Linked DNA regions of Caldalkalibacillus thermarum. The protein of the gene in region 1 interacts with the protein of each later gene in a pairwise test. Links are inferred from orthologs where the notes say so. Each region holds a gene or a part of one and is shown in the gene's direction. Other genes may lie near its edges. The genes, in order: recA and IEW48_RS08955.

Region 1 (9,269 bases):
AGAAACCAAGTTGAGACTCAGCATAAACGCTCTTTCGCCAGAAAGGGCGTTTATCTGTTTGTCATTTTATCCAAAAATTTTTCAACTAAAGTAGCAGGAACTCTTCTCATTGTGTAGAATAGTGTCGATAGTACATTAGTAGTACATTGAAAATGCTGGAAGGGTTGATCAGTGTGGCTGATGAGAAACCAGAGAAAAAAGAATGGTATTTGGAGTATCTGATTCATGAAAACCGCCCCGGGTTGCTTGGTGATATTTCCTCCCTGTTAGGCATGCTAAAGATTAATATCATTACCATTAACGGTGTAGACTTAAACCGGCGGGGGATGATTTTGGAAAGTGATGATGACGAGCGTATTGAGTTGTTAAGAAGTCTGTTAGAAAGGGTCAATAACATCTCCATTACGAAACTACGCCATCCCCACTTACGTGACCGTTTGGCCGTTCGCCACGGCCGTTACATCTCTCGTGATGCCGATGATAAAAAAACGTTTCGTTTTGTCCGTGACGAGATAGGGCTCTTGGTTGATTTCCTGGCTGAAATTTTCAAAAAAGAGGGTCATCAACTCATCGGGATCAGAGGAAGACCGAGAGTAGGCAAAACGGAATCTATTGTCGCCTCCAGTGTTTGTGCCAACAAACGGTGGTCCTTTGTTTCGTCCACCTTGTTAAAACAAACCATTCGCAGTCAAATGGCTGATGATGAGCTCTCACCTGATCATGTTTTTATTATTGATGGCATTGTTTCCACTACACGGGCGCCTGAACAACATCAGACGCTGCTCAGGGAAGTTTTGCGGCTGGATGCAACTAAGGTGGTGGAACACCCCGATATTTTTGTGCGTTACACCGAATACAGTTTGGAGGATTTTGACTTCATTATTGAGTTGCGCAACTATGAAAACGAAGAGATGCCCTATGATATTGACCCCCAGATTTCAAATTTTAACAGTGATTGGAGGTGACTCTTTTGTCAGAACTGGGTCGCTACCTGAAAGAGACACGGAAAGAGAAGAAGATGACCCTGGAGGAAATCCAGGAAGTGACAAAGATTCGCAAGCGGTACCTGGAGGCCATTGAAAAAGGAGAGTACAACGCTTTGCCCGGAGCTTTTTATGCCCGAGCGTTCATCAAAAGTTATGCCGAAGCACTGGGGCTTAATCCTGAGCAGGTGCTGGAGCAATTTTCCCATGAACTTCCGCGTGTGCCCCAAACTCCGACAGAATTGGTCCAGACGCCCCAGCGTAAGAGCCGCAGAACCCGAAGGCCATCTTCAACCGCAGGAGGAAAGTGGGTTTCCAATCTCCTTTTTTATGCCTTTTTACTGTTAATTGGGTTTGTGATCTACATCTCTGCTGTGAACTTTATCAATCCTGAAGCAGGCGCACCACTGGATGATGCTCCCGGAGTGGATAGTGACGGGGAAGTGGTGAGCGAAGAGGAACAAAATGGAGGAGCAACCGAAACCAATGGACAAAACGGTAAAGAAAACCAGTCTGAAAATGAGCCCGTCCAACAAGCAGAAAATGCGTTCCTTGAGCCTGTATTAACAAGGGGGGAAACAGAAGGTAACCGGACTTACTATACATATGAGAATGCCACAGAGATGGTGGTCCGCTTGGAGGCAGCAAACGGGGATGTTTGGTATAGCTTAAACGATGAAGCAGCTGGTCAGGAAATAGATCAGTTATTACTGACACAAGGGTCAAGTAAGGAGTGGGATCTTTCCAGTTACGAACAAGTAAGATTCCACTTTGGCAATACCCCTGGGGCACAATTATATATTAATGACCAGCCTGTTGATCTCTCCGGTCTGTCCCAGGTTCATCATATTGTGATTAACTTTAATCCGGCGGAGTAAAACTATTTAGCCATGTTGCTAACCCCAATATGGCTCTTTTTTTCTTTAAAACATGTTGCCGTATTTTGACATGCTATATCCCATATATTATACTGATATCAGTATCTTGAAGTCCTGTGACCAAGTGACGTTTCCTACATCACCGCCCTTGATGACTTGGAGGAAAACTGCATGAATCTAGCGAATAAAATTACATTGGCCAGGGTTTTTCTGGTTCCAGTCGTCATGCTGTTCTTGCTCATTCACTTTGACCTTGGTTCGGTCACCTTTGCCGGTGTGTCCATTACATATTCTGAAATCATCGCCACTGTTGTCTTTATTATTGCAGCCAGTACCGATGGCCTGGACGGGTATATTGCCCGCAAAAAGAAAATGGTGACTAATTTTGGCAAGTTTTTAGATCCTTTAGCCGATAAATTATTGATTACGGCAGCCTTAATTTCCTTGGTGGACCGAGGCAGTATTGAAGGGTGGATGGCCATCGTGATTATCAGCCGTGAGTTTGCTGTTACAGGATTGCGGCTGGTGGCGGTAGCAGAGGGCCATGTGATTGAAGCCAGCCCGTTGGCCAAGTTAAAAACACTGACTCAAATTGTTGCCATCGTGGCTGTTATGCTGAATAATTTTCCGTTTAGTCTCGTTGGCATTCCCTTTGCGCCGTTTGCCATGTGGGTGGCTGTCATCGTCACGATTTGGTCAGGAGTTGATTACTTTGTTAAAAATCGAAAAGTGATCCAATTTAAAAGGTCGATATGAAAGTCACGGACAAGGTTGAGGCAGGCACCTTGTCTTTTTTACACTTAATGAGGGTCAACCACTAAGATGTGAGGAGTGGAAGTGTGAAGGCGGAGATTATTGCGGTTGGTACGGAGCTGCTGTTGGGACAAATCGTCAATACTAACGCCCAGTTTTTGTCTGAACAACTAAATGCCCTGGGCATTTCTGTTTACTTTCATTCTGTTGTAGGTGACAACCCCGACCGTTTGGCTGCACAGCTGGCTATTGCCCATTCCCGCTCTGATCTGGTGCTTTTAACCGGGGGGCTGGGACCGACCAAGGATGATTTAACCAAAGAGGTGGTGGCCCGTCATGTGGGACGCTCCTTAAAGCTTGAGCCACAAGCCCTGAAGAGGATTCAACGTTTTTTTGAAGCCAGACAGGTGCCGATGACTGAGAATAACAAGCGCCAGGCCCTGATTATTGATGGGGCCCGTGTCTTTCCCAATGAGACCGGGTTGGCCCCAGGAATGGCCGTTAAACATGAGGGGGTTCATTATTTGCTGTTCCCAGGTCCGCCGGGCGAACTGAAGCCGATGTACTTTAAATATGCCCGTCCATACCTTGTAGAGCTTTCGCCTGACCAACACGTGGTTCACTCTAAAGTGATGCGATTTTGCGGAATTGGTGAGTCAGCACTCGAAAGTCGGCTTTTAGATCTTATTAATAACCAGACCAATCCCACCATTGCCCCGCTAGCCAAAGAAGGGGAAGTAACCTTAAGGCTCACCAGTTTCGCCAAAAGCAAAGCCGATGCGGAGCAGAAGATGGCCAGTCTGATCCGTGAAATCCAGGCGCGGGTGGGGAAGTACCAGTATGGCTGGGATGAGGAGACACTGGAAGAAGTGCTTGTCCGCCAGTTGCATCACAACAACCTTACTGTGGCTGCCGCGGAAAGTTGTACCGGGGGACTGGTATGCCATTCTATCACCCGGGTAAGCGGAGCCAGTCAGGTGTTTCCCGGGGGCATCGTTTGCTATGCCAATGATGTGAAAATGGGCGAGCTGGGTGTTCCTCCTGAAGTTTTGGGCCAAGATGGCGCGATTAGTGAAAGAACGGCACGAATTTTGGCTGAAGAGGTGCGCAAAAAATTTAAAACTGACTTGGGAGTGTCAGTTACTGGCGTAGCTGGCCCTGAGCAACAGGAAGGAAAACCGGTGGGGCTGGTGTTTATCGGTGTGGCCGGTGAACATAAGACAAGGGTTTATAAAGTGAATGTGGGAGGCTTGCGTCACACCGTTCAAACGCGGGCAGCTAAATTAGCTTTGTTTTACCTGATCAGAACCGTTAAAGAACTGGTAGGGAACCAATCTGGTTGAGATGGTCTCAAGAGGGAATAAATGTTCGATTTTGCTATTGGCAAATGGACAAAAAGAGGGTATGATAATTGTTAAAGAGAATATTCGGTATACATAGCTCTGTTGAAATCATACGGATTTTAAATTTAAAGACAAGGGAGAGTTGGATGAATGATGTCTGATCGTCGGGCAGCCTTAGACATGGCTTTGCGTCAAATTGAGAAACAGTTTGGAAAAGGATCGATTATGAAATTGGGGGAGGCGGCCGTTAACAATCAAGTCTCCACTATTTCCAGCGGGTCACTTGCTTTGGATATTGCTTTAGGTGTAGGCGGCTATCCGCGGGGGCGGATTGTAGAAATATATGGGCCTGAGTCGTCAGGTAAGACAACGGTGGCTTTGCATGCCATTGCCGAAGCCCAAAAAATGGGAGGACAAGCTGCATTTATTGATGCTGAACATGCCCTTGACCCCCAATATGCCAAAAACCTAGGGGTTAACATTGATGAGTTGCTCCTGTCTCAGCCTGATACAGGGGAACAAGCTTTGGAAATTGCTGAAGCTCTCGTGCGCAGCGGTGCTATTGACATTATTGTCATCGACTCAGTGGCAGCACTGGTTCCCAAAGCTGAGATCGAAGGGGAAATGGGAGATTCCCATGTGGGTTTGCAAGCCCGGCTTATGTCCCAAGCTCTGCGCAAACTTTCCGGAGCCATCAGCAAATCAAAAACGATTGCCATCTTCATTAACCAGATTCGTGAAAAAGTTGGCGTGATGTTTGGCAACCCGGAAACCACTCCCGGTGGGCGTGCCTTAAAGTTCTATGCCAGCATTCGCCTTGACGTGCGCAGAGCAGAGACGATTAAACAAGGGAACGATCTGATCGGTAACAAGACCAAAATCAAAGTGGTCAAAAACAAAGTGGCCCCGCCTTTCAAGTCATGCGATGTGGATATTATGTACGGTGAGGGCATTTCCCGTGAAGGCAGCGTGCTGGACATGGCTTCAGATCTGGATATTATTCAGAAAAGCGGGGCCTGGTATTCTTATAATGATCAACGATTAGGACAGGGCCGCGAGAATGCCAAGCAATACTTAGTGGAACATCCGGACCTGTGTTTGGAAATCGAAAATAAAATCAGGCAACACTTTGGACTGGAAGCTGTCACCTATCCTGAGAACCAAAATCAAGAGGTAAAGGAAGAATTGACCCTTGACTTAGACTCATGACGTTTGGAAGGGGGAATCTCCCCCTTCTCTTTGTTTAATCACCACAAGAAAAAAGGTGATCGTGATGAGCAGGAAAATAACGAAAATTAAACAGCATGGCCGTGATGCTCACCGCTATGATGTTTATCTTAATGATGAATATGCTTTTTCGGTTCATGAAGACGTTCTGGTGGATAAACGGCTGCTCAAAGGCAAGCAAGTCAATCAGGCCGACTTACAGGAGATTCTAAGGGAGGAAGAGAAAAAAAAGATTGAACATGCTGGTTTGCGCTTGCTCAGCTATCGTCCCCGTACAACGTTCGAAATGAGAAGTTATCTCCAGCAGAAAGGGTTTGACCAGGAGCTGATAGAAGAAGTAGTACAAAAGTGGATCAATGAAGGTTACCTGGATGATGAAGCCTTTGCTTGGCAATGGATAGAGGAACGGGTGAAAACCAAACATAAAGGGCGCTATCTTCTCCGTCAGGAATTGAAAGAAAAAGGAATTGAAGAGTCTGTTATCCAGCGGGCATTAGAGCAGATGGATCAGGAAGCTGAGTATGAGGCCTGTTTTACTCTGGCCAAAAAACGGGCGAAAAAGTATGACAGTTCAGATCCAAAATTACGGAAATACAAACTATTCACTTACCTTAGCCGGAGGGGATATCCGTCACATGTGATTGAAAGGGTCTGTAAACACCTTGTAGATGAGGAACAGGAAGATTGTTAGCCGGACCCATCAACTTGACATGATGTTGGGACAAATATACAATTATAATGCACATTTATTGTGTGCACAGCCAGACAAACATAGTTGACAGAGAGCTTTTTTCTTTTTTTTGCCAAAAACATGGTGCATGGATGGACGTAACCGTATGAGAGGGAGTCACCGAGCCAGCAATGAGTGCAAGAGGAGGTGAAATGATGACGATAACGATTTCCTTGCTCCCAGGCATCTCCATTTTGCTGGTCTCAGTTGCTGTCGGTGTAGGTGCTGGGTACTTGATTCGCAAATCGATTGCTGAGGCAAAAATTAAAAGTGCCGAATCAGCTGCTGAGCAAATCATAGATGACGCTAAAAAGGAAGCCGAAAGGTTAAAGAAAGAAACAATCTTGGAAGCGAAAGATGAAGCGTTTAAGATTCGCTCGGAAGCGGAGGAAGAGTTTAAACTGCGCCGACAAGAAATTCAACAACAAGAGCGCCGGATCATCCACAAAGAAGAAGCGCTGGACCGCAAATTAAATGCTCTGGAGCAAAAAGAAGAATCCCTCAGCCAAAGGCAACGGCAAGTTGAAGAGATGGAAAGCAAAGTAGAAGCATTATATAAAGAACAGCAGGCAGAGCTGGAACGCATCGCTAATTTGAGTCATGAGGAAGCCAAACAGATTATTCTCTCCAATGTGGAGAAAGAAGTCCGGCATGAAGCCGCCATGTTAGCGAAAGAGATTGAAACACAAGCAAAAGAGGAGGCAGAGAAAAAAGCCAGGAAAATTTTATCATTAGCCATACAGCGTTGTGCTGCCGATCATGTGGCAGAGACAACGGTATCGGTTGTCAATCTGCCTAACGATGAAATGAAGGGCCGGATTATCGGCCGTGAGGGACGTAACATCCGGACGTTGGAAACATTGACGGGTATTGATCTGATTATTGATGATACGCCTGAAGCGGTTATTTTGTCAGGCTTTGATCCGATTCGTCGAGAGATTGCCAAAACGGCACTGGAGAAATTGGTTGCTGATGGACGCATCCATCCGGCACGAATAGAAGAGATGGTGGAAAAAGCACGCCGTGAGGTGGATGAACGTATCCGTAACTACGGCGAACAAGCCACCTTTGAAACGGGTGTTCATGGTCTTCATCCTGACCTTATTAAAATCCTGGGACGTTTGCACTTTAGAACAAGCTATGGCCAAAATGTGCTTAAACACTCCATGGAAGTGGCCTTCTTAACGGGCCTGATGGCTGCTGAGTTAGGGGAAGATGTGAACCTGGCTAAGCGGGCTGGCTTGTTGCATGATATTGGTAAAGCCATCGACCATGAAGTGGAAGGCAGTCATGTGGAGATTGGTATTGAATTGGCCAAAAAGTACAATGAACCTGAAGTGGTGATTGACGGGATTGCTTCCCACCACGGAGATGTGGAGCCCGCTTCGGTCATTGCCGCCTTAGTTGGGGCTGCTGACGCCCTTTCTGCTGCACGGCCAGGAGCACGGCGTGAAACACTGGAAACATACCTTAAACGTCTGGAAAAATTAGAGGAAATTACTGAATCATTTGAGGGTGTAGAGAAATCTTACGCGATTCAAGCTGGCCGTGAAGTACGGATATTGGTTAAACCAGATATGGTTGACGACCTTGAAGCTTATCAGCTGGCCCGGGAAATCAGTAAAAAAATTGAGGCTGAACTGGATTATCCCGGCCATATCAAGGTCACTGTCATCCGTGAAACGCGAGCGGTGGAATATGCAAAATAAAGCAGAGGGTAAAAAAATAAAGTGGCCTAAGTGCCACTTTATTTTTTCGACTGCTAAAATATTTTTTTCGACTCGACTGCTAAAATATAATAAAATTAAAGTAATAAAGGAGGGAATCCATGAAGGTTTTGTTTATTGGCGATATTGTTGGTTCGCCCGGCAGGGACATGGTTAATAAGTACTTGCCAAAGCTTAAAGCTAAATACCAGCCAACCGTTACAATTGTTAACGGTGAGAATGCAGCGGGCGGAAAGGGGATTACAGAAAAAATTGCCAAGCAATTATTTGAAGTTGGGGCCCAGGTCATTACACTGGGTAATCATACTTGGGATCAAAAAGATACAGGAGACTTCTTGGAGCAAGCCACCAATGTGATTCGCCCCGCAAACTTTCCGGAGGGAGCTCCGGGAAGAGGATATACAATTCTAAATGTAAACCAGCACAAAATAGCGGTGATCAATCTTCAAGGACGCACTTTTTTACCAGCCATTGATTGTCCGTTCCGAAAAGCTGATGAATTAATTGATCTGGTTAAAAAAGAAACACCCATTATTTTCGTAGATTTTCATGCTGAGGCCACAAGTGAAAAGGAAGCGATGGGATGGTACTTGGACGGAAGAGTGTCCGCAGTGGTAGGCACCCATACCCATGTCCAGACAGCCGATGAGCGCCTGTTGCCTAAGCAAACCGCTTACATAACAGATGTAGGCATGACAGGTCCCCGCAATGGTATTCTGGGCATGAAAAAAGAAGCGGTTTTATACCGGTTTTTGACCGCATTACCCGCCCGCTTCGAGGTTTTAAAACAAGGTCCTGTCCAATTGAATGCCGTATTGATTACCATCGACAGTGAAACGGGAAGAGGGCTTGATATTGTGCGGATCCGGATTGATGATGACCATCCCTTCAATTCTGATCAATAGCAACAACCAAAAGGAAAAAAATTTAGAATTTTTAAGTCCAAAAGCAGGAATTATTACCGGCCATCGCGAATAGTATTTAGAAGTGATATCAAACATCACACTAAATGAGGAGGAACAAATCATGGAAGTGTTAAAAGTTTCAGCAAAATCTAACCCTAATTCTGTAGCTGGTGCACTTGCTGGTGTGTTGAGAGAACGTGGCTCCGCTGAAATTCAGGCGATTGGTGCCGGTGCACTTAACCAAGCGGTAAAAGCCGTAGCAATTGCAAGAGGATTTGTAGCACCAAGTGGTATTGATCTCATTTGCATTCCTGCTTTTACTGATATTTTGATTGATGGAGAAGAACGGACGGCGATTAAACTGATTGTGGAACCTAGATAATCCTGTGGGGACCTGTCTGCCTTTTAGGGCAGGCAGGTTTCTGTTTTCAGATAGTGGTTTTTCTAAAAAAACCATGCTCATTTAAATCTAATTGCGACTGAAAAAAGGATGAATCAAGAGTATAGAGCAATTTAAAAAAATACGTTACAATAATAAAAAAAATACGTTACAATAATAATAGATGAAAATCAACAGATGAAAATCGGCCTTTTTTTAAATGAAAAGGGTTGCAATTTTAGGCCGATAAGTCTACAATTGTAAAAGTTTAAAAAGTAGTTTTCCAAGCAGTTTTCTATTTTTCTATAATATTTATTTTTATTGCTTATAAATACAGTGTCGAT
Region 2 (8,852 bases), on another replicon or contig:
AACAGATGCGCTTCAGTCTGGACGAGTTTCAGCAAAAACTGGGGGTTCAGCTGTCTCTGCCCGCCTCCAGCGGCCAGCCCTTTGCCGAAATAGTGTCCCGCACCGAAGGGCAGCGGGTCAAAGAAGTACAGGTGGGTGACCGCACCTTTACAGGCAGAGAGATCCGGGAGCTGTTGGGGTTGCCTTCCTCCGATTTTCAGTGGACCATAGCAGGCAACGAAGTGGTGATTACCACCGCTGGTTACGGCCACGGGGTAGGCCTGAGCCAGTACGGCGCCAACGGCATGGCCAAAGAAGGCTATACAGCCGATGACATTGTCCGGTATTATTATCAGGATGTAGCCATTGAAGATTACCGCCAGTGGATTGTGAAAAAATAAATATAACCATAAGCCGGGGGAATAATAAAAAAATTTTGCCTCAGCAACGTATAAAGCGGTTAAAAATGGCAATAATGGTTGCTGAGGTGATGAACAATGAAAGAAGACCAAAACAAACTGTCTTCTCAACGTGAAGAAGAGACTCCCATTCCTTCTTCACTCTGGAAAAAACTAATCAAAAAGAAATGGTTTTTTCCGGCCGTCTACTTAGCGGCAGCAGCCCTCATCCTTGCGCTTATCACCTGGTATCAGAACAACAACTTAGATTACGCCCTTGACTCAGATGAACTGTATGAATCCATCGGCTATGAAAGTGAAGGGGAGACGCAAGAGGGCCTGACCGATGAAGAAGGTTACCTTGATCCTGATGCACTGCCTGTCACTGGTCCGTCAGAAGAAATGATCTGGCCTGTGGCCGTTGGTGACGACATCCAGGTCGTCCTGGGCTTCTTTGACGATGAGGCCAGTGAAGAGGAGCAACTGAACGCCATGGTGCAGTATGAGCGTTCTTTCCACCCCAACCAGGGCCTCGATTTCGCCCACAAAGGCGGGGAAACCTTTGATGTGGTAGCCGCTCTGTCCGGCACCGTGACAAAAGCCGATAAAGATCCTCTGGTCGGCTACTTTGTGGAACTGGAGCATGAGAACGGGCTGGTTACCGTTTATCAAGGGTTGGAGGACGTACAAGTGGCTGAAGGTGACCAGGTGAAGCAGGGTGAGCTCTTAGGACGCGCCGGGCGCAGCATCTTCAAGCAAGACTTAGGTGTACACGTCCACTTCCAGGTTAAAGAAAACGGGGTTCCGGTTAATCCCTACAACTTCTTGTCTGATATGACCGACACGGAAGAGACGGAGAAGGAAGAAACGCCTCAAGCGGAAGATGCCGCCCGCGAACAAGATGATGAACAAGATGATGCTGCCTCTCGGCAAACCGATGCCCAAGACGGAGAATAACAGCGGCACGACAAACAGCTTCAAACCGTAATTCCCCCCTTTTACCATATAAAGCCTGAAAAAGCATCCCTTTGCATTGGGACAAGCTTTTTCAGGCCTTTTAATTTTAAGAGAAAATCATGTTTTTGGCTTGTCAGGCTTGGATTTAAAGCATATCTGACTTTTTTGGCAAATATAATGTATCAGATTAAACGTACAGGAGGCGAGGGGAGTGCAGGATTACATCAAGGAGCGAACCTTAAAAATCGGTCTGCACATCGTGGAAACCAGGGACACGGTTCGCCAAATTGCCAAAGCATTTGGTGTATCCAAAAGCACAGTGCACAAAGATCTGACCGAACGGCTGCCCGAAATCAATCCCGAACTGGCTAACGAGGTGAAAAAGATACTGGAATATCACAAATCCGTGCGCCATTTACGGGGAGGGGAAGCAACCAAAATCAAGTATAAGCGTGAGAAAAAGCAGCAGACTAAAGGACAAACGGCTGTCGTCAACGCCCAGGAAAACGAAAAAGCACGTTCGTACACAAATTAAAAAATTCGACGCAAAATGGCAAATTTTTAACGTCAGAAAAAAGGAATTCCCTGAACGGATTGCGAAATATATATTCATACATATTTAAGCCAAGATATGACAACGGGAGAACCAAGGTTAGTGGATATACAGGGAGGGCAATAAAGATGTTCAGTCGAGACATTGGCATCGATCTGGGAACGGCCAACGTGTTGATTCATATTAAGGGCAAAGGGATTGTGCTGAATGAACCCAGTGTTGTGGCTGTTGACAAAAACACAGGGAAAGTGCTGGCTGTTGGGGAAGGAGCCCGACGGATGGTCGGACGGACACCAGGAAATATAGTAGCCATTCGCCCCTTGAAAGACGGCGTCATCGCTGATTTTGACATAACGGAAGACATGCTGAAACATTTCTTGCAAAAAATCGGGGTCAGGGGCTTTTTCAGCTCTCCGCGCATATTGATCTGTTGTCCAACCAACATTACCTCCGTGGAACAAAAAGCGATTCGTGAAGCAGCCGAAAAAAGCGGCGCCAAACGCGTCTTTTTAGAAGAGGAACCGAAAGTGGCAGCCATTGGTGCGGGCATGGACATTTTCCAACCTAGTGGAAATATGGTTGTCGATATTGGCGGTGGTACAACGGATATTGCCGTGCTCTCCATGGGAGACATTGTCACCGCCTCTTCTATCAAGGTGGCAGGGGACAAGTTCGATCAAGCCATACAGCACTTTATTAAACGGAAGTACAAGCTGTTGGTCGGGGAGCGCACCGCAGAAGACGTGAAGCATAAGATCGCTACTGTATTTCCTGATGCCCGTCAGGAAGAGATGGACATCCGCGGGCGGGATCTGGTCTCCGGTTTGCCCAAAACGGTGACGGTGACATCGGGTGAGATTTATGAGGCCTTAAATGAACCGGTCGAGCAGGTCATTACGGCGGCCAGAGGCGTACTGGAGCGGACGCCGCCGGAATTGGCGGCCGATATTATTGACAGAGGCATCATGCTCACCGGCGGGGGCGCCTTGCTGTACGGCATGGACATGCTGTTGGCTGACGTCCTGCAAGTGCCTGTGCTGGTGGCAGACGACCCGATGACCTGCGTCGCCAAGGGGACAGGCCTCATGTTAGAAAACTTAGACCGCATCCCCAAAAAAGCACTGGTTTAAGCTCTAAGCCATGAGACTGAAAGGGAGAGGAGAGCATGTTTAAAGGAATCTACAGCGCTGCATCTGGCATGATTGCCGCTGAACGGGTGCAGGAGATATTGAGCCACAACTTGGCTAATGCCCAGACACCCGGCTTTAAACAGGACCGGGCAGCGGTACGTTCGTTTCCAGAAATGCTGCTTCAGCGCTTGGAGGCTTCCCCTTCGTCCCGGGCCGGCCGCAGTCAGCCGGGAAGGGGAGGGCGTCTGGAAACACCCATTGGCACGTTACATACCGGGGTGTACATGCAGGAAAGCATCCCCCGCTTTGGACAGGGGCCGCTCCAGGAAACAGGGCGGGCTCTGGATGTGGCTATTGTGGACCAATACTTGCCCCCCAATCCTGAGACGGGACGCCGGGGACACCTTTTCTTCGCTGTACAAGCGGGAGACGGTGAGATCCGCTATACCCGCAACGGTCAATTTGTACTGGACCAGGACGGTTATCTGGTCACACCCGAAGGTTATTATGTGCTGGATGAGACGCTCAATCCCATCTATGCCGGCCATGACCGGCTGGTGATCTCAGAAGACGGGCGGGTGCTCCTTGATCCCCAGGCCGCTGGTGGTGCCCCGGCGGATGTGAATCCTGAGCCCCGGTTGTGGCTGGGGTACACGGAACACCCTGAACGCTTGATCCGGGAGAGGCATGGCCTGTGGCGCTGGCCGGGAGGAGAAGGAGAGGAACCCTTTGCCGAACCGCAATTGGCCGCCAATGTTCCCTTTTTAACTGACCCGGCCAATCCAGGAGGGATCCCGTTTGCCCTTAAACAGGGCTTCCTTGAGCAGTCCAACGTGGATGTGACCCAGACCATGACCCAGATGTTGATGCACTACCGCCTGTATGAAGCCAATCAAAAGGTGTTGCAAACGTATGACCGTAACATGGAGCTGGCGGCCAACCAGATTGGCAAGTTGTATTAATGACTGAAGGAGAGGGGGGAATCCTGTCATGAACCGCGTCATGCTGACCTCAGCAGCCACTTTGCGCCAATTACAGCTTAAAGTGGATACCCATGCCCACAATCTGGCCAATCTCAATACAGCCGGTTTTAAACGGAGAGAAGCGGCTTTTCAGGATCTGTTAACCCGCCAGCTCCACAACCAGCCCCATCTCCGGCAGGAAGCGGGCCGCCTGACGCCTTACGGGGTGCGTCTCGGACATGGGGGCCGCGTCAGCCAAACCCTCTTGCGCACCGAGCAAGGCGGCATGATCATCACAAACCGTCCGCTCGATTTTATGATTGAAGGTCCCCACGCCTGGTTCTGCCTGGCATCGATCAACAATGCTGAAGCGGGTGGCGGACAACAGGAAGTGGTCTATACCCGGGACGGACGTTTCCACCTGGCCCCCCATCCTGATCTGGCTGGCTTTGTGCGGCTGGTGGCGGCTGACGGTTCGCCGCTTTTGGCAGCAGACGGCGGGCAGATTACATTTCCGGCCCATTATGATACAATAGAGCTCAGGGAAGATGGAACACTTGCGGCCTATCAGGCCCAAACACCCGAGAACCGTGTGGAATATGTCCTGGGCTTGGCCTATATCGAGCGGCCTGATCAGCTCGTAGCCATGGGTGAGAACCGTTTCCGCTGGCCTGGGGAGGAAGCAGAGATTGAAGTGCTGAACCTGGCCCAACAGGATCCGGCGGAGCGCACCATCCGTTTGCGCCAGGGGGCACTGGAAACCTCAAACGTAGACCTGACCCAGGAGATGACCCAGGTGATGGCTGCCCAGCGCCTGATGCAACTTAAGGCCCGTTCCATCTCCATTGCCGATGAGATGCTGGGCTTGGCCAATTCGATTCGTGCATAAGCCCTTGATGAAGGGGAAATTCTAAATGGGGACTCAGCAGGAAGAGCGACAACAGCTAGAGAAGGAGAAAAAACAAGGAAAGGAAAAAAAGAAAAAGATCATGCTGGTGCGCAAGCGTCCGCTCCGGCAGCGTATCTTACTGTTTATGGCCAAGTGGCTGTTTATTTTCTTCTGCTTTTTTGCCACGCTTGTGGCCGGGCTGATCGTTGGCTTTGGGGTGCTCGGCAAGGAAGACTTGCGGCTGGTGATAAACATCGAGACCTGGAAACATATCTACAATCTTGTCTTTAAGGATTAAAACGACCGAGGTAGAACATATACATCACTTAACTGAAGGAACTTCGGTAGCACGGCCGAAGTTTTTCTGCTATGGCGCAGAGAGAGGAAGGACGCTATGAATGTACCCAATCTGATTACGGTTACCCGTTTTTTTTTCATACCGCTGTTTTGGATCGCTTTTTTCTCAGGTGTGGATTATGCCAATCTGCTGGCCTTTGCCGTACTGATTCTGGCCGGTGTGAGCGATATGCTGGACGGCTATCTGGCCCGCAGGACACAGCAGGTCACCGAGACGGGCAAACTGCTAGACCCGTTGGCGGATAAGCTGATGATGATTACCGTGATTCTGGCCTTTGTCATTGACGGACGCATCTCCTGGTTGGCGGCCGGTGTCTTTTTCAGCCGGGATCTGGGCATGATCTTAGTTTCCATGTTTGTTCATTTTCGGGGCAAAAGAAAAGTGCCGGCGGCCAACTGGCTGGGCAAGGCCACCACGGTCCTGTATTATATAGTCTTTTTGATGATTATGTTCCAGCTGCCTTACTACCGGGAAGGCTTGTGGGCGGCCATTGGGTTTTCCATCATTACCAGCTTGAATTACCTGTACACCTATCTGCGCATGGAGCCCAACGTGAAAAGAGCCCCCCAGTAACCAGCTGTTAGCTGGGAGACTCCTTTATGTGAACCCCAACTTCCCATGGAAAGCGGGGACATTTCATAGTCTGCACGCCTGATGAGGCTTTATACCTTAGGTTGGTCACCTGATTTTGGCCCAGGCTCAAATTTTATCCTGGTTCAGAGAGGAGACATGGACATGCTGGATATTGAACAGATTAAAGAGATCATCCCCCACCGTTATCCCTTTTTGCTGGTGGACCGTATCCTGGAGGTGGAAGAAGGAAAGCGGGCGGTCGGTCTTAAAAATGTGACGGCCAATGAACACTTTTTCAGCGGCCACTTTCCCGATTACCCCGTCATGCCCGGGGTGCTGATTGTGGAAGCGCTGGCCCAGGTGGGTGCCGTGGCCATCCTGAAAAAAGAAGAGAACCGGGGCCGGATTGCCTTCTTTGCCGGGATTGACAACTTCCGCTTCAAAGGGCAGGTGAAGCCGGGCGATACCTTGCACCTGGAAGTGGAGCTGACCCGGGTGCGGGGCTCTATCGGCAAAGGGCATGGCGTGGCCAAAGTAAACGACCAGATTGTGGCTGAGGGTGACCTGATGTTTGCCCTGGGAGAGAAGCAGAATTAACCGCGTTTTAAGACAATTTTTACCAGGTCTTTAAATAAATTTAATTGTTGTGGCCGCCGCCGGGCGGTTTTTATGTGCATCACGTCTGGTTTGCAATTCTCCATAAAACACTGGATACAGGGACATCCTAATCCATAGGACAAGCTTAAGAACGGATGATGACCATGACCCTTGTTCGCCTGGGCTATGTGGCCATGAGTGTCCACCTTGTCAATGCCTCGCCTTCCCATGATGAACTGAGTGATTGGCAGTGGATTCCGGCCATTCGGCCCCAGTTGGCCCAGTTAGGCCAGTTTGCAGCCGAAAAGCGCTAAACAATTTCGCCATCATGCCGATTATATTGATGTGGACATGTTTATGGACTTCTTGCAGGCCATTAAGGCAATTTGGGAAAAAAAGACTAGAAAATGCAGAGGAAGTTGTTTACAATGGACATGAGTCTTATAAAGGGAAACTGATCTAATGCTATGATTCTTCAAGAAATGAGAGATGGAGGCGTACTATGGAGAACCGGGAAGTGCAAGAGCTGGATTTAAGGGAATTGTTTGCTATTTTGAGAAAAAGATTATCCTTGATTACCCTCATAACCGCGGTGGCTGTTTTGGTGAGCGGCATTGTCAGCTACTTTATCATCACGCCCCAATACGAGGCCAAAGCGGAGATTCTGGTTAACCAGAGCCGCCCAGGCAATGAAATTAATCAGGGGGATATCCGCACTAACATTGAACTGATGAATACCTATCAAGTGGTCATTAAAAGTCCGCGCATCCTGGAGCTGGTGATTGAACGTTACAACCTGGACAAAACCTATACAGAACTGGATGAGCAAATTAACGTCAGTGCCGTACGGGATTCTCAAGTGATGGCCATTACGGTGACGGACCCCAGCCTGGAGCAGGCTGTCTATATTGCCAATGCCGTGGCTGAAACGTTTCAGCGGGAAATTGTCAACTTGATGAATGTCGATAACGTGCACATTATGGCCGAAGCGAAAGTGTCCGACAACCCAACACCGGTTAAACCCAAGCCGGTGCTGAACATGGCCATTGCCGGTGTGGTGGGTTTAATGACAGCCGTTGGCTTGGCTTTCTTGCTGGAGTACCTGGATAATACCATTAAAACCGAGCAAGATGTGGAGCGCGTTCTGGGACTGCCTGTCTTGGGCACCATTGGCCAGATGGAGGAACCTGCTGCCCAAACAGCCCGGGTGCGGCACAGCCGGCAAGTAGGAGGAGAACAAGTTGAAGTCTAGACAATCTGCACATAAACGACGCTCACTGATTACCCTGCAGGATCCCAAGTCACCGATTTCGGAAGCTTTTCGCACCTTAAGAACCAATATCCAATTTGCCAGCGTGGATAAGGAACTGCGCACCCTGATGGTGACCAGTAGCGGACCGGGAGAAGGAAAGTCCATCGTTTCAGCTAACTTGGCTATTACCCTGGCCCAAGCGGGCAAAGCTGTTCTGCTGGTGGATGCAGATATGCGCAAACCAACGGTGAACCATACCTTCCGCTTTCTGAATAATGAAGGTTTGACCAATGTCATCTCCGGCACTGCCACACTGGAGGATGTGATCAAGACTGATACGGATGTGGAAGGGCTGGATGTCTTGACCTCAGGGCCTATTCCGCCCAACCCGGCAGAGCTGTTGGGCTCTAAGCGGATGAAAGCGCTTATTGAAGAAGCCCAAACGAAATATGATGTGGTGCTGTTTGATACACCGCCGGTGATAGCCGTAACAGATGCACAGATTTTGGCCAGCCAAGTGGATGGTGTCATTCTGGTTGTCAGCTCAGGAAAAACCAATCAGGAATTGGCTGTAAAGGCTAAGAGTTTACTAGAAACAGTGCAAGCCAACATCATAGGCTGTGTCTTAAATAACCGCAAACTTTCCGGCAACAGCTATTATTATTACTATTACGGTGAACGATAAGGTATGGGAGCATGTTGCTGCAGCATCGAATTTTAGAACTCGCTACCATACACACCTTACGCAGCGGGCTAAAATTTCTTTTTTGAATAACTATAGGTTATTATTCTCAACTTTCGCACCTTGAAAAACACGAGAATCCCTTGATTTAACTGGGGAATTTGGCCAAAAAACGCGAAAAACACCCAATCCTTTGGTAAAATGAAGTTGCTATCACTAACACTTACCAAGGAAAGGATGTTTTTCATGTCTATCGTACCAAATTCCTCGGCTTCTGACCAGCAACTTCTTTCAAGAGTGGATCGTTTTTTCAAAGAACAGCGGATTGGCTCTCTACTCAAAAAGTCCAATTTTGTGAAAGATTGCGGATGGACTTGCCTGGCGCTTTTCAAATTCCTTTTTCTCCTGGTGTTTAGCAAGAAAAATCTGTAGCAAGCCCTTCAAAAGAAAGACGCACTGGATCTTCCCGGAAAAGATGCGGTCTATCGTTTTCTGAATTCCAGCCGCTATAACTGGCGCAAG

The links.
Region 2: the proteins of recA (region 1) and IEW48_RS08955 interact in binary tests that used the Bacillus subtilis proteins (3 or more experiments, as listed by UniProt). The link is inferred for Caldalkalibacillus thermarum from one-to-one orthologs.

The regions. Positions count from the first base shown.
Region 1 is NZ_BMKZ01000002.1:49,981-59,249, reverse strand. Bases 3,179-6,138 are described here. They hold recA (recombinase RecA), read left to right. Parts: upstream 3,179-4,110; coding sequence 4,111-5,166; downstream 5,167-6,138. Other genes in these bases: rny (ribonuclease Y), read left to right, coding at 6,070-6,138; IEW48_RS01365 (RecX family transcriptional regulator), read left to right, coding at 5,231-5,875; IEW48_RS01375 (competence/damage-inducible protein A), read left to right, coding at 3,179-3,957. Also shown: IEW48_RS01390 (DUF3388 domain-containing protein), read left to right, coding at 153-965; IEW48_RS01385 (helix-turn-helix domain-containing protein), read left to right, coding at 971-1,861; pgsA (CDP-diacylglycerol--glycerol-3-phosphate 3-phosphatidyltransferase), read left to right, coding at 2,033-2,617; more of IEW48_RS01375, read left to right, coding at 2,701-3,178; more of rny, read left to right, coding at 6,139-7,623; IEW48_RS01355 (TIGR00282 family metallophosphoesterase), read left to right, coding at 7,743-8,546; stage V sporulation protein SpoVS, read left to right, coding at 8,668-8,928. UniProt on the Bacillus subtilis protein: Multifunctional protein involved in homologous recombination, DNA repair and competence.
Region 2 is NZ_BMKZ01000019.1:44-8,895, reverse strand. The notes cover bases 5,834-8,773. They hold IEW48_RS08955 (YveK family protein), read left to right. Parts: upstream 5,834-6,898; coding sequence 6,899-7,648; downstream 7,649-8,773. Other genes in these bases: IEW48_RS08950 (CpsD/CapB family tyrosine-protein kinase), read left to right, coding at 7,638-8,333; IEW48_RS08960 (hypothetical protein), read left to right, coding at 6,561-6,710; fabZ (3-hydroxyacyl-ACP dehydratase FabZ), read left to right, coding at 5,962-6,396. Outside these bases: spoIID (stage II sporulation protein D), read left to right, coding at 1-380; stage II sporulation protein SpoIIQ, read left to right, coding at 477-1,334; sporulation transcriptional regulator SpoIIID, read left to right, coding at 1,546-1,869; IEW48_RS08990 (rod shape-determining protein), read left to right, coding at 2,016-3,017; IEW48_RS08985 (flagellar hook-basal body protein), read left to right, coding at 3,053-3,979; IEW48_RS08980 (flagellar hook-basal body protein), read left to right, coding at 4,008-4,868; IEW48_RS08975 (DNA-directed RNA polymerase subunit beta), read left to right, coding at 4,894-5,166; pgsA (CDP-diacylglycerol--glycerol-3-phosphate 3-phosphatidyltransferase), read left to right, coding at 5,263-5,799. UniProt on the Bacillus subtilis protein: Required for YwqD kinase activity. May bring YwqD and its substrates into contact. Probably involved in the regulation of capsular polysaccharide biosynthesis.